Regions from separate parts of the Tenacibaculum sp. TB-53 genome, predicted to be linked through region 2. Evidence: riboswitches for the same ligand, from Rfam matches in the RefSeq annotation. Region 2 holds a riboswitch; each other region holds the start of a gene.

Region 1 (5,602 bases), 140 kb from region 2:
AATTCACCTTCAATGGCTTTTTCTCTATGTTGAGAGTACATCTGTTCAGTAAAAATTTTAACAGTAACTTTTAAACTTTTGTTACCTATATAACTTACTTTTCCTACTAATTCAATAATAGTTCCAGCAGGGATAGGCTTTTTAAAATCAATTTTATCACTACTTACGGTTACAACTTTTTGCCTGCAGAATCGTGTTGCTGTAATAAAAGCAACTTCATCCATTAGTTGCATAGCGGTTCCTCCAAAAAGGGTGTCATAATGATTGGTTGTATTTGGAAATACGGCTTTGAAAATACGTGTTTCCGACTTTGCTATTTTTTCTTCTGTGGTCATTTTATATATGTTAGTATAATCAGTGCCTGAAAAGAATATTTCAGGCACTTTATTATTAATTTACAGTTTCTAAGGTGTTAGCATTATAGCTTAAATAGGCTTCTTTTGCAGCTGAAACCATAGCTATTAAAGCTTTTTCAGTTTCATCCCAATGTCTAGTTTTAAGACCACAATCAGGATTTACCCAAAGACGAGAAGCTGGAATAACTTTTTGTGCTTTTTGTAGTAATTCAACCATTTCTTCTTTTGAAGGAACTCTTGGTGAGTGGATGTCATAAACCCCAGGCCCAATTTCATTCGGATATTTGAAATCTGCAAAAGCGTTTAACAACTCCATTTGAGAGCGAGAACATTCAATAGTAATTACATCGGCATCCATATCAGCAATGCTTTGAATAATGTCATTAAATTCAGAATAGCACATATGTGTATGTATTTGTGTAGCGTCATTTACACCACAAGATGAAATTTTAAAAGCTTCAACAGCCCACTTTAGATAATCATTCCACCCTGATTTTCGTAACGGTAAACCTTCTCTTATAGCAGGCTCATCAATTTGAATAATTCTAATACCAGCATTTTCTAGGTCTCTAACTTCATCACGTATAGCCAGTGCAATTTGTTGGCAAGTAATGCTACGAGGTTGATCGTCACGAACAAATGACCATTGTAAAATAGTAACAGGGCCTGTAAGCATTCCTTTAACCCATTTGTCAGTTAAAGATTGTGCGTATTGTGACCAATAAACAGTCATTGGGTGTGGTCTGTATACATCCCCATAAATAATAGGAGGTTTTACACAACGACTACCATAACTTTGAACCCAACCTTTTTTAGTAAATGTAACTCCAGCAAGTTGTTCACCAAAATACTCTACCATATCGTTTCGCTCATACTCACCATGAACTAATACATCTAACCCTATTTTTTCTTGCCATTGAATGGTTTTTTGGGTTTCTTTTTTTAGTAGGAATTTGTACTCCTCACTACTTAAGATACCTTTTTTAAATTGAGCTCTCCAGCTTCTTACTTCTTTAGTTTGAGGGAAGGAACCAATGGTTGTAGTAGGGAATAGCGGTAAATTCAATACTTTTTCTTGTGCTTCTTTACGAATTAAAAAACTATTTTTTCTTCTAGAATCTGTTTCGTTAATGGAATCAACACGTAGTTTTACATCGTTATGATGGATTAATGCTGAAGATTTTCTATTGGCAATAGCTTTTTTATTTTCTTCAAAAGCATTTAAAATATTTTCATCACTAGTGTTTTCAGATAACTCTTTTAATAAGCTTACTTCGGTAAGTTTTTGTTTAGCAAAAGAAAGCCATTGTTTAATGTCAGTGTCAAGAGAGATCTCTAAATCTAAATCACAAGGAGAATGCAACAAAGAACAAGAAGAAGCAATAAAGGTTTTTTCAGAACCTAACTTATCAGTGACTTTTTTTATTAGCTGTAATGACTTTTTAAAGTCATTTTTCCAAATGTTTCTTCCATCTACAACACCTAACGATAAGATTCTATTTTTAGGAAGAGTATTCAATACATCATCTAGCTGTTCTTCGCAGCGAACTAAGTCGATATGCAATGCGTCTAAAGGAAGTATGTTAGCTAATGAAAGATTGTCTTTTAAACCTTCAAAATAAGTAGTAACTATAAACTTTAGTTTAGGAAACTTTTTTCTAATCTCATTATAGATAAATTGATAGGTTTCTTTGGCTTTTTCACTCAAATCTAATGCTAAAAAAGGTTCGTCAAACTGAATCCATTCAGCACCTTGTGTTTGAAGTTCTTGTAGAATTTCAATATATACAGGGAGTAGTTTTGGGGCTAAATCTAATTTATCAAAACCTTCTTCTTTTTCTTTACCTAAAAGAAGGTAGCTAACCAAACCAATAATTACAGGCTTAGCATTAATCCCTGCTTGTTTAGCTCCGACAAACTCATTAACAATTTTGTTAGAAAATAGTTTGAATTCCTGATTTTTATAAAATTCAGGAACGATATAATGGTAATTGGTGTCAAACCATTTAGTCATTTCCATAGCAGTGATATCAAGATCATCTTTTTGATATCCTCTTGCCATAGCAAAGTAAAGGTCAAGTTCAGAATTTGAAGTTTTTAACATTACTTCATTGTAACGTTTAGGAATAGCTCCAACAGTAAGCGTCATGTCTAACACCTGATCATAATAAGAAAAATCATTACAAGGAATAAGGTCTATGCCTGCTTCTTGTTGTGTTTTCCAATTTTGTTGACAGATATTTCTTCCTGTTTCAAGAAGTTCCTGTAAACTAGTTTTGCCTGACCAATATTGCTCGCAGGCTTTTTTGAGTTCTCTGTTGCTACCAATACGCGGATAGCCAAGAATGTGCGTTTGCATTTTCTTTTAAACTTTTATAATTAAACATTAATTTTAAAAGCTCTTTTAGATGCTTCGAAATGCTAAAAACGATAAGATGTTTGAGGAAAAATAATGACATACCAAAAAAGCACAGCATTTCATAAAGAAAGTGTGCGTTAAAAATATATCATCGGTATGACCCAAAAGCTTCAAATCGCGAAAGCATTGTCAATATCCGAATAGGCAGGTCTCCTGACTTATAACAGCTTTTATCATCCTTCCCGCTTTTGGCAGTGGATATACTAGGATAAAAACTTTTGGTGTGTTACTTACAGTTGCGCGACAGTTCGTGATTTGCACACGATTCCCTATTAATCTACAGTTAAGTAAAACCTTTTCGGTTGATGAAGTATGTAAAGAACTTATCGGGGTAAATGTATGTATTATTTTTTTAGAACTGGTAATAAAAAAAGCACCAATAAATTGATGCTTATGTTTGAAAAAGAAAATTTATAACTAATGTTTATTTTTTCCAGTTTTTAAGTTGGTCCAAGTATAGATAGCTTTCAACAAATTTTCTATGTTCAGTATTTGTCATAATTTCGAGAAGTTCTAATGCTGAAATATAGCTTGCTAAATTTCCGTTTGAAGATAAAAACTTACCATCCTTAACAAAAGTCACTAAGCTGTCGTTTTGCACTTTTAAATTTGGATAGTCTTTTTGTAGTTGTTCACCACCACCAATCCATGTTACAATTTTATGACCATCTGCTATACCAGATTTACCAATTAAATTAGCTCCAGCACAATTACTAACAGTGTATTGGGTTTCTTGATTTTTTGTCTTTATAAAATCTACAACTTTATTATTATGTACTTGTGCGTACATGTCGTAAGCGCTTGGTACAAACAAGGCTGTTAGTTTAGGGCAGTTTTCAAAAGTATAGTCGGGAACAAAATGCATTCCTTCTTCAGTAGTAATGGGTTTAGCTGTTTCAGCAATAGCTACTACATTAAAAAGTTGTTTGCCATCTTTATCTGCTTTTCCAAATACATCTGACGTTGCTATAACTTCTCCTTGTAAAACCCCATTAAACATTAAAAGTCCAATAGTTGGTAAATTAGGATTAAATGGTTTTAGGTGTTTAGTTAGTGTGTCAGATGGAGATACAACTTGTTCAACTTCTTCTGTTTTTTTATTGGTTTTCGATTTTTCTGAATTACAACCAACAGTAATAATTGTAAAAAGTAGTATTACTACAATGCTTAAATTTTTCATGCGTATTTTATTTAGTATCTCTTTGAGTAGGTTTAATAATCATTCTAAAATATTGGTCTTTGTATATGTAATAGCCTAACCAGTTGTATAGAGTTCTTACTTTGTTTTTGAAGTTTACAAGCCCCATAATATGTACAAAAATCCAAATTAACCATGCAACAAAACCTTTTAATGATTGTTTTTGTCCTGGGAAATCTAATACAGCCTTATTTCTTCCAATAATAGCTAATGAACCTTTATCATTATATTGAAAAGTTTTCCAGTTTGTATCTTTTCTAGAAAGGTTTTTAGCTAAGTTTCTAGCTTGTTGTAATGCAGGTTGTGCTAATTGAGGATGTCCTTTAGGATAGCTTTCATCTCCTAAAATCAAAGCACAGTCACCTAAAGCATAAATATTATCATATGAATGTACTAGGTTGAACTGATTTGTTTTTAACCTTCTACCAGCACCAAAGCTTTCTTTTGAAAAACCATCAAATGTTTTAGCAGATACACCGGCAGCCCATATAAGGTTTTTAGTATGTATTTCTTCTCCGTTTGATAAATATACAGTTTCACCATCAAAATCATTAACCATGGTGTTCATCGTTAATGTTACTCCGAGTTCACTTAACTTTTTAGAGGTATATTCTTGTGCTCTTTTAGACATTGGAGCTAATACAGAGCTTTGACCATCAATAAGATGAATTTCTCCAAAATCATTTTTATCTAACTCTGGATAATCTTTTATGATAATTGAAGTTTTAATTTCAGATAAAATACCAGAAAGTTCAACCCCAGTAGGACCAGCACCAGCGATAACAAAAGTTAAACACTTCTTTCTTTCTTCAGGATTGTGAATTCTAGTAGCACGGTCAAATCGAGTTAAAATAACATTTCTAAGTGACAAGGCGTCACTAATAGTTTTCATTGGTAAACTGTACTTTTCAATGTTTTTGTTTCCGAAAAAATTACTTTCTGTACCAGTAGCCATTACTAAGATATCATATGCTATTTCTCCATTACTTACCACTATTTTATTTTCTTCTGGAACAACTTTTTCAAGTGTACCCAGACGAAAACGAGCATTTTTAAATTTTCTTAAAATTTTTCTGAATGGATAACTAATTGCAGAAGGTTCCATAAAACCTGTGGATACTTGGTAGATTAAAGGAGGAAAGAAATTATAGTTATTACTATCTACTAAAATAATTTGATAATTTTCAGAATTTCCTAACCCTTTTATAAGTTCTAACCCAGCAAAACCGCCGCCAACAACGACAATTTTTTTCATGTTTTTCATAATGCTATTATGCCCTTAAATTAATATAAATGCAAAGGTAGTTAAGTATGTTTTAGTAAAAAATAAACTAACTTAAGAATAGCTATTTTCTTTTAATTTCACTTAAATATTCAGGAGTTAATCCTAAAAAACTAGCTAATAAATATTGGGGTACTCGTTGTACAAAATCAGGGAAGTCTTTTCTAAATCTAAAAAAGATATCTTCTTTAGAGTAACTGTTAATGTATTTTAAACGCATTAAAGCAGCTCCGTATGCGGTTTCATATATACTTCTAAAATATTTTTCTAATAAGGGAAACTTATTTAATAACTCGTTATATTTTGAAAAGGAGATTGACAAAATTTCAGAGTTTTCAACTGTTTCT
Region 2 (5,602 bases):
AGAGTTATCTACAACCTCATATACTAAATGGTGTAATCCTCGTACTCCAACATCTCCAATATACATGGAAGGACGCATGCGTACGTGCTCCATTCCTTCTAGCGCCTGGATACTATCGGCAGAATAATTATGTTTTTTTTCTTCGCTCATTATAAAGAGAATTAAATTAAAGTCTTTATCATAAAAAAATCGCTCGGGAGCGATTATTGTTACATTACAAATTTACGATTTTATAAACTTTAAATAAAGTTTTTAAGAGGTTTTTGTGATGTTTTATCAACAATTGCTTAAGAAATAAAGAAGCCCTTAAAACGGCTAAAAACACTTTTAAATTAGAATTTGAAGATAAATGGATAGTTTGGTTTAATCTTTTTTTATAAAAATAGCTTATTTGGCTTTAAAAATGTTTTATAAAAGTAAAGTTATAAAATTGTTTGTTTGGTGTTAAATAAATGAATTTAAATTAGTGTTTAATGGTTTTTTGTTTGTGCTTTTGTAAAAAATTAACATTTTTTAAGGTTTTTGTTGTGTTTTTTGTTAATATTGAAGCTAGTATTAATAAATTAAATTTTTTTTAAAATGAAAACCCCCCGAATTTTATTAGGAGCTTTATTGGCTTCTATGTTGTTTATTGGCTGTAACAATTCTGAAGAATTAGTTACTGGTTCAGAAAGTTTGACAGAAGAGCAAATTTCTAGTTTAACAAATAAGAAAGAAGCTACTTTTCAATTTATTGATTTGATGAAGAATCAAAGCTTTAAAGAAAAGACTCTTGAGTTATTGAATAATCAGCAACCAAGTGTAGCGATGTCTAAAATTTTAAACCAAACTTCTGAGTTTGTAAGTGATGAAGAGTCATATAAAATGTTAATGTCTAAAACCACTATGTTAGAAAGTAAGGCGTCTAAAGAAGCCGCTCCTGAAAAGATAGAGATTTTGGAAGTTTGGATGCACAATGGAGAGAGAATAGAAGATTTTTCTAATGTATTATTTTCTTTTGCTCCTGAAGGAGATGAGAAAACTTGGGAGAGAGTTGAAGCGTATACAATAGATAAAGAAGTTGTTTATCTTGATCCTAAAGAAGCACCAAGTCAAACAGTTATTGTTATTGAAACTGATGGTTTTGAAGCCTTGAAGAGAGAGGTAATTTATATGAATGAGTATCTTCAAGAAAATGGAGTTCAAAACAACAGGTTTTTAAAGTCTTCATTAGATTTAAGTACTAAATCTGCAAGAAACACTGGATTAGAAACTACGAAGTTAGATAAAATAAGATTAAATGACGATGAAGAGCCTTGGATAAGTGGTGCTGCTGAGGTATATGCAATAACATCTGGTATTAAAGATGATAAAAATAACCCTGAAATTAAGATAATACCTATGTATTATTTAGATCATGACGATACTGATTATTACCCGAATCAAATATTATTGTTTTGGGATGATTATCAATATCAAGCAGCAAATATTCAGTTATTTGAAAAAGATGACAATACAAATTATAAAGACTTAGTTTCTGCTATTGTAAATGGAGTTTTTCAAATTATAGGAACAGTTTCAACACAACCTTGGGTTAATGTTTTGGGTCAGGTTGCTGGAGCAATAATTCAAGCGATGCCTGATAGCTGGTATGCCAATAATGATGATTATGTAGATTCGTTTTATACAATTGAAAAAAATAAGAGTTACTATAATTATTATGGAGCTAGAAGAAATGCAAAGGTGAACTTATCTCCTTTTTATGTAGCTCCAAATTAAAAAATAAATTTAAAGGAATAACAAAAACCTCGCCAATAAGCGAGGTTTTCTTTACAACTAAAATTTGAAAAAAAAACTAAGAATTTTTCTTAGTAAGCGTCTTCATGTACAGCTTTGATAGCTCTACCAGAAGGTTCGTTTTGGTTTTGAAAACTTTTATCCCAAGCCAGTGCGGTAGGGGTGCTACAAGCAATTGAAGGCACAGACGGAACTGTTAAAGCAGCAGTTTCACTTGGAAAATGCTCTTCAAATATTGAACGATAATAGTATTCTTCTTTAGCTCTTGGTGTTTGTGTAGGAAAGCGATGTGGAGCATTTGCCATCATTTCGTCAGTAATAGCAGCTTCTACAACTTCCTTTAAGGTGTCAATCCAGTTGTAGCCAACTCCGTCAGAAAATTGTTCTTTTTGTCTCCAAGCTACTTCTTTTGGTAAATAGCTCTCAAAAGCTTTACGTAACACCCATTTTTCCATACGTTCACCATTAATCATTTTGTCTTCTGGGTTAATACGCATTGCTACATCCATAAATTCTTTATCTAAAAATGGTACACGACCTTCAATTCCCCAAGCCATTAAGCTTTTATTGGCGCGTAAACAATCGTATTGATACAATTTATCTAATTTTCGTACAGTTTCTTTATGGAATTCTTCTGCATTAGGGGCTTTATGGAAGTATAAATATCCTCCAAAAAGTTCATCAGCACCTTCGCCAGATAAGACCATTTTTATTCCCATAGATTTAATAACACGTGCCATTAAATACATTGGAGTAGAGGCACGAACTGTTGTAATATCGTAAGTTTCCAGGTTGTAAATAACATCTTTTATTGCGTCTAAGCCTTCTTGAATAGTAAAGGTTATTTCATGATGAATAGTATCAATATATTCCGATACTTTTTTAGCTGCAGCTAAATCAGGTGAACCTTCTAAACCAATAGAAAATGAATGTAATTGCGGATACCAAGCAGCATCTTTATCACCAGATTCTACGCGTTTAGCAGCATATTTTTTTGCAATAGCAGAGGTGATGGAAGAATCCAATCCACCTGAAAGTAATACTCCATAAGGTACATCACTCATTAGTTGCCTATGAACAGCGGCTTCTAAAGCATCGCGAACTTCATCTATGGAGGTCTTATTGTCTTTCACAGCTTCGTATTCCATCCAATCACGAGAATACCATTTTTGTAATCCGTCTTCACGCGTATAATAGTGTCCTGGAGGAAAAATTTCGATTTTGTTACAAACTCCTTCTAGCGCTTTTAACTCAGAGGCCACATAAAAAGTTCCGTGTTTATCCCATCCCATGTATAAAGGAATAATTCCCATATGGTCACGAGCTACTAAATATTCATCTGTAATTGAATCGTACACAGCAAAACCAAAAATCCCGTTTAAATCATCTAAAAACTCAACTCCCTTTTCTTTGTATAAAGCTAAGATAACCTCACAATCAGATTTAGTTAAAAACTCATGTTTTTCCTTAAGTTGTTTTCTTATTTCTTTATGATTATATATTTCTCCATTAGCAGCTAAGACAAATCTACGGTCATGGCTAAATAGAGGTTGTTGTCCAGAGGCAGGATCAACAATTGCTAGTCGCTCATGTGCCATAATTGTTTTTTCATCGCTATAAATTCCACTCCAGTCTGGACCTCTATGGCGAACTTTCTTAGCCATTTCTAATAATTGAGGTCTTAATTTATCTGAAGATTGTTTTAAATCAAACGCACATACAATTCCACACATAATTTTAATTTTATTGTTTATTATAATGCAAATAACTGAATGATGTTTTTGTTTTTAAACAATTATGCTTTTTTTGGTTATATATTGTAACTTTAAAAGTTGAAAAACATATTTTAATTAACTTTAATTTGCGTTTTAAGCTATTATTATTCTACTTTTTAATTATTCTTATAACAATTATGAGAGTTTACTTTTATCGAAAAAGAAGGAAGTATAATTTTAACAGTAAAATTAGTGTTTCTTTCCTACGACTAAAATATATTTGCCGCGGTTTTTCTTTATTGTAAAGAAAATTAAAAGGGAATTAGGTGAGAATCCTAAACTGTACCCGCAACTGTAAACTTAGTCTATTAAAATTATAGATACTTGTTATTTCTTACGCCACTGTTTTTACGGGAAGGTAGTAGCAAGATGTTAGTCAGGAGACCTGCCAAAATTTAATTCATTGCTTTTCTTTCGGGTTAAAAGAAGAAGCAGTAAAGAACATTTGAAATATAATGTTTGTATTTTTTTGTTTTCAGAAACTTTAAATTTAATTATAATAATGATACGTAATTATAGTATTGTATTGGTATGTTTAATATCAGTTTTTTTTTCATGTTCAAGTGATTCAACGAAACAAGAACCAACTCCAATTTATGATAATTCTTTTATACTAAGTTATGAGGGGGACAAAACAGTGGTAGGGCATTTAGATGAAAGTCAAGTTTTTACCCTAAATGTATATGAGTCTCTAAATAAAAATTCAATATCTTTTACAAACTTTGAAAATAGTTTATTCATAGTGTCTCAAGACGGACCTAATTTTGTTACAAAATTAAACTTAAAAGATCTTGCAGAAGAAGTAACAGTGACTACATCTAAGGTAAGTAGCCCTTCGTACTTGGCCATGTACTCAGAAACTGATGGAGTAATCATTTCTACTGGTGGAAGAGGAAGACGAAGAACATATGATTTATCGTTTTTTAATGTAAGTGAAGGAGTTAAAGATAAAATTGATGGAGTTTCTTCAAAAGTATTGTTTTCAAAATCAGGAGTATTGGTAGATGGAGAAAACATATTGATTGCTGACGATAAAGAGTTGAAAGTATTAAATATCAAAGATAAGTCAATAAAAACCACAGTAATATTTGATGATGTAATTTCAGGAATCTTAAAAGATAAAAACAATAAAATTTGGATAGGAACTGAGAAAAGAATTGGAGATGCTAAGTTTGTAAGTTTGACAACTGATTATGGTATTGATGAAATGGTTACATTAACAGGAGTGAATTTATATAAGAATAGTATGCTTTCTGTAAGTGAGTCAGGTAGTAATGTTTATTGGTCAGAAGTGTCAACAGGAGTGATTCACCGTTTTAACACAGAAACAAAAAAAGCAGAAGAATTTATTAATCCAACTACAGAAGGAATAATGCTTACAACTGTTATAAGAGAGCATCCTATTACAGAAAAAGTATATGTTTTAGGCGCAGAAGATTTTTTTGATACGGAAAAAAGTATACTTACTATATATAATGAAGATAAATCTGTTTTTAAAACTGTAAAAGGAATAGGTAACTCGCCAATAGATATTTTCTTCTCTAAAGAAGATTTTTCTGTAAATTAAGTATTGTTTATTTATTTTTAATACAAAAAAGTTTGTAAAATCAAAATCACTTTATACATTTGTAGCATAATGATAAAACAACAATTAAATAACTGGTGGTGGAAAACTCATAACTTACGTTAGTGAGACCATCTTGTTATATCTATAATACAACGAAAAGGCTTATCTCATGATAAGCCTTTTTTGTTTTTTACATATTAAATAAAATGAAAAAAATTACCTTTAAAACAATAGCAAAAAAACAATTGGCAGATATGATAACGCCAGTTAGCTTGTATTTAAGAACAAGAGACAAGTATGCGAATAGTTTGCTGTTAGAAAGTTCAGATTATCATAGTAAAGAAAATAGTTATTCGTTTTTGTGTATAGAACCTTTGATAACCATCAAGGCAGAAAATGATGAATTGTTATTGTCGTATCGAAAAGAAGAATTAGAAAGAGAGCCTATTCAAAGAAATTTTTATAAGAAGTTTGATGCGTATAG
Region 3 (5,602 bases), 900 kb from region 2:
GACTGCTATAATACCTTACATCAGCGTCGTTGACAGGAACTTTTTTTAGAATATCGCTCGCTTCTTCCTCAAAAGTAGTCGCAACCTCTATGTCTGCCTGACCATAGCATATACCTTTGGCAATATTAGGTGTGGTATGTCGTATTAAAATAACTTCCATAAGGCGAGTAGGCTTAGATAAAAAACAATTTCAGATACTTGTTGCAAAGCACCAGCGCAATCTCCTGTTTGACCACCAATCCATTTTTTAAAAAAGTGCCCCATATACAAATAGGTGAGCAATAATGGAAGTAATACTAAAAATACCGTTGGTTTTTGAAAGAAAAATAAGGGAACTACTCCGAAAATAGCTGATATGAGTAGCGATTTACTACTCATTTGTTTGGTGGTTGGTTTTATTTTAGAACTGTCAATATCTCTTACATAGTCATGTGTATACAATAAAACCGTAGCGATAAATCGGCTAATACTGTGTCCTGAAATAATTACTAGAATTAAATTAATGGATAGGTTTTGTAAATGATATAGAGCTAAAAACTTTATAGCTAGAATAAAGACCAAACCACTTACTCCAAAAGTTCCGAGTCTGGAATCTTTCATAATGGTTAAAATCTTTTCTTTAGTCCATCCGCCACCAAAACCATCACATACATCGGCAAGTCCATCTTCGTGAAAAGCTCCTGTAATCCAAATAGAACTTATCATGCTGATTACAATCGCAATATCCGTAGGAAAAATATAAGAAAAAGCAAAATAGGCTAATGCTGCAATGCTTCCGACTACAATTCCTACTAAAGAAAAATAGCGACTGCTTTTGTTGAGTATTTCAGGAGAATGATCTACCCATTTAGGACACGGAATTCGTGTAAAAAACAATACAGCTGTTAAAAAATAATGGATTTGTCTTTTTATCATAACTAGGCTTCACTAACATTGGCACTTTTAAAAGTAGCCATTTCGTTTAAAAAGTTCACACTCGACTGAATAATAGGAAAGGCAACCGCACAACCTGTACCTTCACCTAAACGTAAGCCTAAATTTAAAAGAGGTTCAGCGTTTAAAAATTCTAACATTTTTTGATGCCCTTGTTCTCCTGAATTATGACAGAAAATACAATAGTCTAAAATATCAGATTCCATTGCATGCCCTGCTAATAGGGCAGCAGTCACAATAAAACCATCAATAAGTAAAGTCATTTTTAAAGAAGCAGCTTCTAACATAGCACCACACATCATTACAATTTCAAATCCGCCAAAGGCAGTTAAGGCTTCCATAGGTGTTGAAATAGAATCGGCGTGTAACTTATAGACTTCACATAATGTGTCGATTTTTGTTTGTAGTCCTTTATCATCTACTCCAGTACCTCTACCCACACAGTTTTCAATAGGTGTATTGGTAAAATAACTCATTAACAAAGCCGCAGATGACGTATTGCTAATACCCATTTCACCAAAACCAATAACATTACAACCTTCACTATACACCTTTCTTACCAATTGTCTTCCTTTTTCTAAAGCTTCTTGGCATTGTTTTGAGGTCATAGCTTTGGTAGTGCTATAATCTTGAGTTCCTTTCGCTATTTTAGCATTGGTAAGTTGTGGATGCTCTTCAAAATCAGCATTTACACCAGCATCTATAATATTTAAATGAATGTTATTCTGTTTACAAAACACATTAATAGCAGCACCTCCTTGCAAAAAGTTAAACACCATTTGTTGCGTAACTTCTTGTGGGTACGGACTCACTTTTCCCGTAGTAGCAATTCCATGATCTCCTGCAAAAACCATAATTGTAGGTTTTGAGAGTACAGGTGTAGTGGTATTTTGAATTAAACCAATTTGCATGGCAATACTTTCTAAAGTACCTAAAGCACCAATTGGTTTGGTTTTGAAGTTGATTTCTTCTTGAAGTTCGTTCTGTAAATCTTTTGATATAGGAGTTATTGTTGTTGTCATGTGTTATTTTAAAGTTAAAGGAAGTCCAGATACCATAAAAGTTGCTTTATCAGCCAATTTTGCTATGTATTGGTTCGTCCAGCCTTGTAGTTGTGTGAATTTTCTTCCAGATTCAGAATTGGCATGTAATCCCATACCAATTTCATTAGAAATGATGATAATATTGGCGTCAATTTCAACCAACTTGTTAATTTCTTCTTTAGCAATTTCTAGCGCTTTTTCAATATCATATTTTGTATCTACAAAGAAGTTTGTTAGCCATAATGTAACACAATCAACAACCACCGTTTGTTTTTCAGAGATCACCTTACTTAACCATTTTTCTTCTTCAACAGTGGTCCAGCGTTCATCTCTATCAGAAATATGTCTGTCAACTCGTTGCTTGAAACCTTCATCCCAAATACGAGAGGTGGCTAGGTAAATAGGGGTGTCAGATAAAGATTCGGCTAGCTTTTGAGCATAGCTACTTTTGCCTGAGCGTTCACCTCCTGAGATATAATATATCATGAAATCGCATTTTATGTTGACACAAAGATTGGAAAGATTTTTAATAAAAAACAAATTAAAATAGAGAACTGTTTATTTTTGCTGAACTAAAACCACGAATTATGACAGTATCTTCTTTTATGCCAGCAGTAACCCAAATGATTTATGACATGGGGTTACAAGATTATTTAAACGGAATAACTTTTGAGTGCCCAGAAGTAGCTCTAAAAGAAAAAGAAGTAGCTGTTCGATATAAGTTGGAAGGAAAAGTGTTAACGAGTAAAGAGATAACAGCTATTTTCTCTAAAACCAAGGCAGAAGGAAAGACGTTGTATTATGTGGATGAACCTGTTTTAGAACGTATCGCACCCGACATTGTTTTTACACAAGATGTATGTGATGTTTGCCAGATAGATACAGAATCTGTGGCAAAATCAGCTTATAAATTACCTAAAGTTCCAGAATTAATATCAATTACTCCAAATTCTTTAGAAGATGTTTTTGAGAATGCATTGACCATTGCAAAAGCTATGAAGCAGGAAGCGGTAGGAGAGGCATATGTGAGTGGATTGAAAAAGCGTATTTATGATATTGTGGATGTACAACGTGAACATAGAATCCAATCGAAAAGTGTGATGTTATTAGAGTGGATAGCCCCGTTGTTTAACTGCGGGCACTGGATTCCTCATCAAATAGGCTATGCTGGAGGAATTGATTTGTTATCGCATCCATCAGGAGATAGTATTGTAATTTCTTGGGATAAAATTGTAAAATACAATCCAGAGGTATTGATTATCGCTCCTTGCGGATACGGAATTGATAGAACTCTAGAGGATATGAAATTTTTAGAAGAAAGGGAAGAATGGACGTCTTTAAGAGCAGTAAAAAATAAACAAGTGTACATTGCCGACTTTGCCATGTTTACACAATCTTCTGCTGGTACTTTGGTGGAAGGAATTGAATGCTTAGCAAAAATGATTCATCCAGATTATTATACGATTTCAGAAAACTTACAAACAAAATTCGCAAATTATCATGACTTGATGGTTGCTAATTTATAAGAATACTATACATTTGCCGTGATTTTTGGTTTTTCTTTAATCATCTATTAAAGAGAATTAAAAGGGAATTCGGTGCAAAACCGAAGCTGTTCCCGCAACTGTAAGCTATTAAGCTTGTAACAAATACTCAAACCACTGTTTTTTTAATGGGAAGGTATGTTACAAGACGCAAGCCAGGAGACCTGCCAATTATTATAATTTAATTAAAACTTTCGGGATAAAAGTTTAATGTATAATGAAGAAAATAACAATAATATTTATACTGTTTTTTACAACTAATCTTTTTTCCCAAAAAGATACTATAACTGTTAATAAATTAAAAGAGGTAATAGTTAACGGGAAGAGAAATGTAGAAAAAAAACGCATTGCTACAAAAGAATTAAAGATTGGAGTTAAAGAACAAACAAAAAACCCTATCAACTTAACAAACCTTCTACGATATAATAGTCCAATAGCTTTTAGAGATTATGGAAATGGAGGTGTGAGTACCGCTCGTTTTAGAGGAACATCGGCTTCAAATACGTTGGTTTTATGGAATGGTATTCCCATTAATGCTGTAGGAAGCGGACAAACAGATTTTAATTCATTATCTGCAAGCTTGAATGATAATATCATTGTTCAAAGTGGAGGAAATAGTGCTGAATATGGTTCTGGTGCCATTGGTGGTACGGTACACTTGAAAGATGAATTGTTGTTTAAAGAGCATCAAAAATTTCAATTATTTACTTCTTACGGAAGTTACAATACAACGTCTAATTTTTTTAAAAGCTCAGTAGGAACAGATAAGTGGAGTATAAAATTAGCTTCTACGTTTAATTATTCCGATAATGATTACACATATATTGATGAGCGGTATAAAGATGATTATGGAAACCTACTAACTAATGAAAATGGTAATTACAAAAACTACGGAATTAATTTTGTCATAGGTTATAAGTTTACTCCTACAAATACTTTATCGTTTTATTCGACCGCTTACTATGGAAATCGTTTTTTTTCCAACGGTTTCCCAAATCCATCTGCGAGTAGCGAACGAAATGAAGATTTCAATGAACGAAATTTATTACAATGGAAGTATGCGTTTTCGTCACAGTTTAAACAGGAGTTAAACTTAGCCTATCTAACACAAAAGTATAGTTATTATAGGAATAAGGATGTTGAAAATTTTGAATTTGGAAAGTCAAAAAATGTATTTATAAACCACTCTTTAACTTATAGATCATCTAATGTTTTGTCGTTTAATTACAAAACTATTTATGAAAATATAAACGGCAGTAGTTCTGATATAGGTACTGAAATAAGAAATTCAGTTGCTTTTGTAGGAAGTGTTAAATATCAACCTACTGAAAAATTAATAACGAATTTACAAGTTAGAAAAGAAATTAATTCAGATTTTAATGTGCCTCTGTCTTTATTCGTAGGAGGAGAATATAGATTAGCTAATCAATTAAACATCCTAGCCAATTTTTCAACAAATTATCGAGTACCTACTTATAATGAAATGTATTGGCCTGTAGTAGGAAATTTAAACTTAATACCAGAAAATTCAAAACAAGGGGAATTGGGAGCTTCTCTTAAAAATGAAAATATAAATATAACATCTACATTATTTTATATCCATATTAATGATAAAATTCTTTGGTTACCAACAGGTGGCAGCAATTTGTGGAGACCAAGAAATGTAGGTGATGTGGTTAATAAAGGAATTGAAACTTATGTGAGTTTTAAGAAAGAGATAGGAGAACATATAGTTGACTTCTCTTCCAATTATACGTTTACGTTAGCGGAAAATATAGAAACAAGAAAAGTATTACCATTTGCACCAAAGCATTTATTAAATTTTAATGTGGGATATGATTATAAAAGGATGAAAATTTTTATACAAAGTTTATATCAAAGTAGTGTATATACAAACCCAACAAACTCAAAAACTTATTCTGTAAAATCGGTAAATGTTCAAAACTTAGGAGTAACCTTTAAGTTATCTAGAGAACAATCAAAACTTCCAACGATAGGATTCATGCTTAATAATATATTTAATGAAGTGTATTATTTCTCAAATTTGCGTCCTATGCCAGGAACAAATTTTAATATCAATTT

What was found. A riboswitch is a leader RNA that binds a small molecule or an ion and turns the genes downstream of it on or off. The one in region 2 is predicted to bind cobalamin.
Region 1: linked by a shared signal. The riboswitch ahead of metE (5-methyltetrahydropteroyltriglutamate--homocysteine S-methyltransferase) and the one ahead of AC3VJB_RS08910 (NHL repeat-containing protein) in region 2 are both predicted to bind cobalamin.
Region 3: linked by a shared signal. The riboswitch ahead of AC3VJB_RS04805 (TonB-dependent receptor plug domain-containing protein) and the one ahead of AC3VJB_RS08910 (NHL repeat-containing protein) in region 2 are both predicted to bind cobalamin.

What each region holds. Positions count from the first base shown of each region.
Region 1 is NZ_CM202790.1:2,093,028-2,098,629, reverse strand. It holds gene AC3VJB_RS09555 (acyl-CoA thioesterase) at 1-335, opposite strand, end outside; gene metE (5-methyltetrahydropteroyltriglutamate--homocysteine S-methyltransferase) at 391-2,715, opposite strand; cobalamin riboswitch at 2,902-3,088, opposite strand; gene AC3VJB_RS09545 (DJ-1/PfpI family protein) at 3,200-3,955, opposite strand; gene AC3VJB_RS09540 (NAD(P)/FAD-dependent oxidoreductase) at 3,963-5,237, opposite strand; gene AC3VJB_RS09535 (Crp/Fnr family transcriptional regulator) at 5,320-5,602, opposite strand, start outside.
Region 2 is NZ_CM202790.1:1,955,677-1,961,278, reverse strand. It holds gene gyrB (DNA topoisomerase (ATP-hydrolyzing) subunit B) at 1-150, opposite strand, end outside; gene AC3VJB_RS08920 (DUF3103 family protein) at 580-1,758, shown strand; gene asnB (asparagine synthase B) at 1,848-3,509, opposite strand; cobalamin riboswitch at 3,761-3,958, shown strand; gene AC3VJB_RS08910 (NHL repeat-containing protein) at 4,054-5,118, shown strand; gene AC3VJB_RS08905 (anthranilate synthase component I family protein) at 5,325-5,602, shown strand, end outside.
Region 3 is NZ_CM202790.1:1,054,190-1,059,791, reverse strand. It holds gene cobC (alpha-ribazole phosphatase) at 1-160, opposite strand, end outside; gene AC3VJB_RS04825 (adenosylcobinamide-GDP ribazoletransferase) at 145-915, opposite strand; gene cobT (nicotinate-nucleotide--dimethylbenzimidazole phosphoribosyltransferase) at 918-1,955, opposite strand; gene AC3VJB_RS04815 (bifunctional adenosylcobinamide kinase/adenosylcobinamide-phosphate guanylyltransferase) at 1,959-2,462, opposite strand; gene AC3VJB_RS04810 (ABC transporter substrate-binding protein) at 2,564-3,502, shown strand; cobalamin riboswitch at 3,512-3,706, shown strand; gene AC3VJB_RS04805 (TonB-dependent receptor plug domain-containing protein) at 3,738-5,602, shown strand, end outside.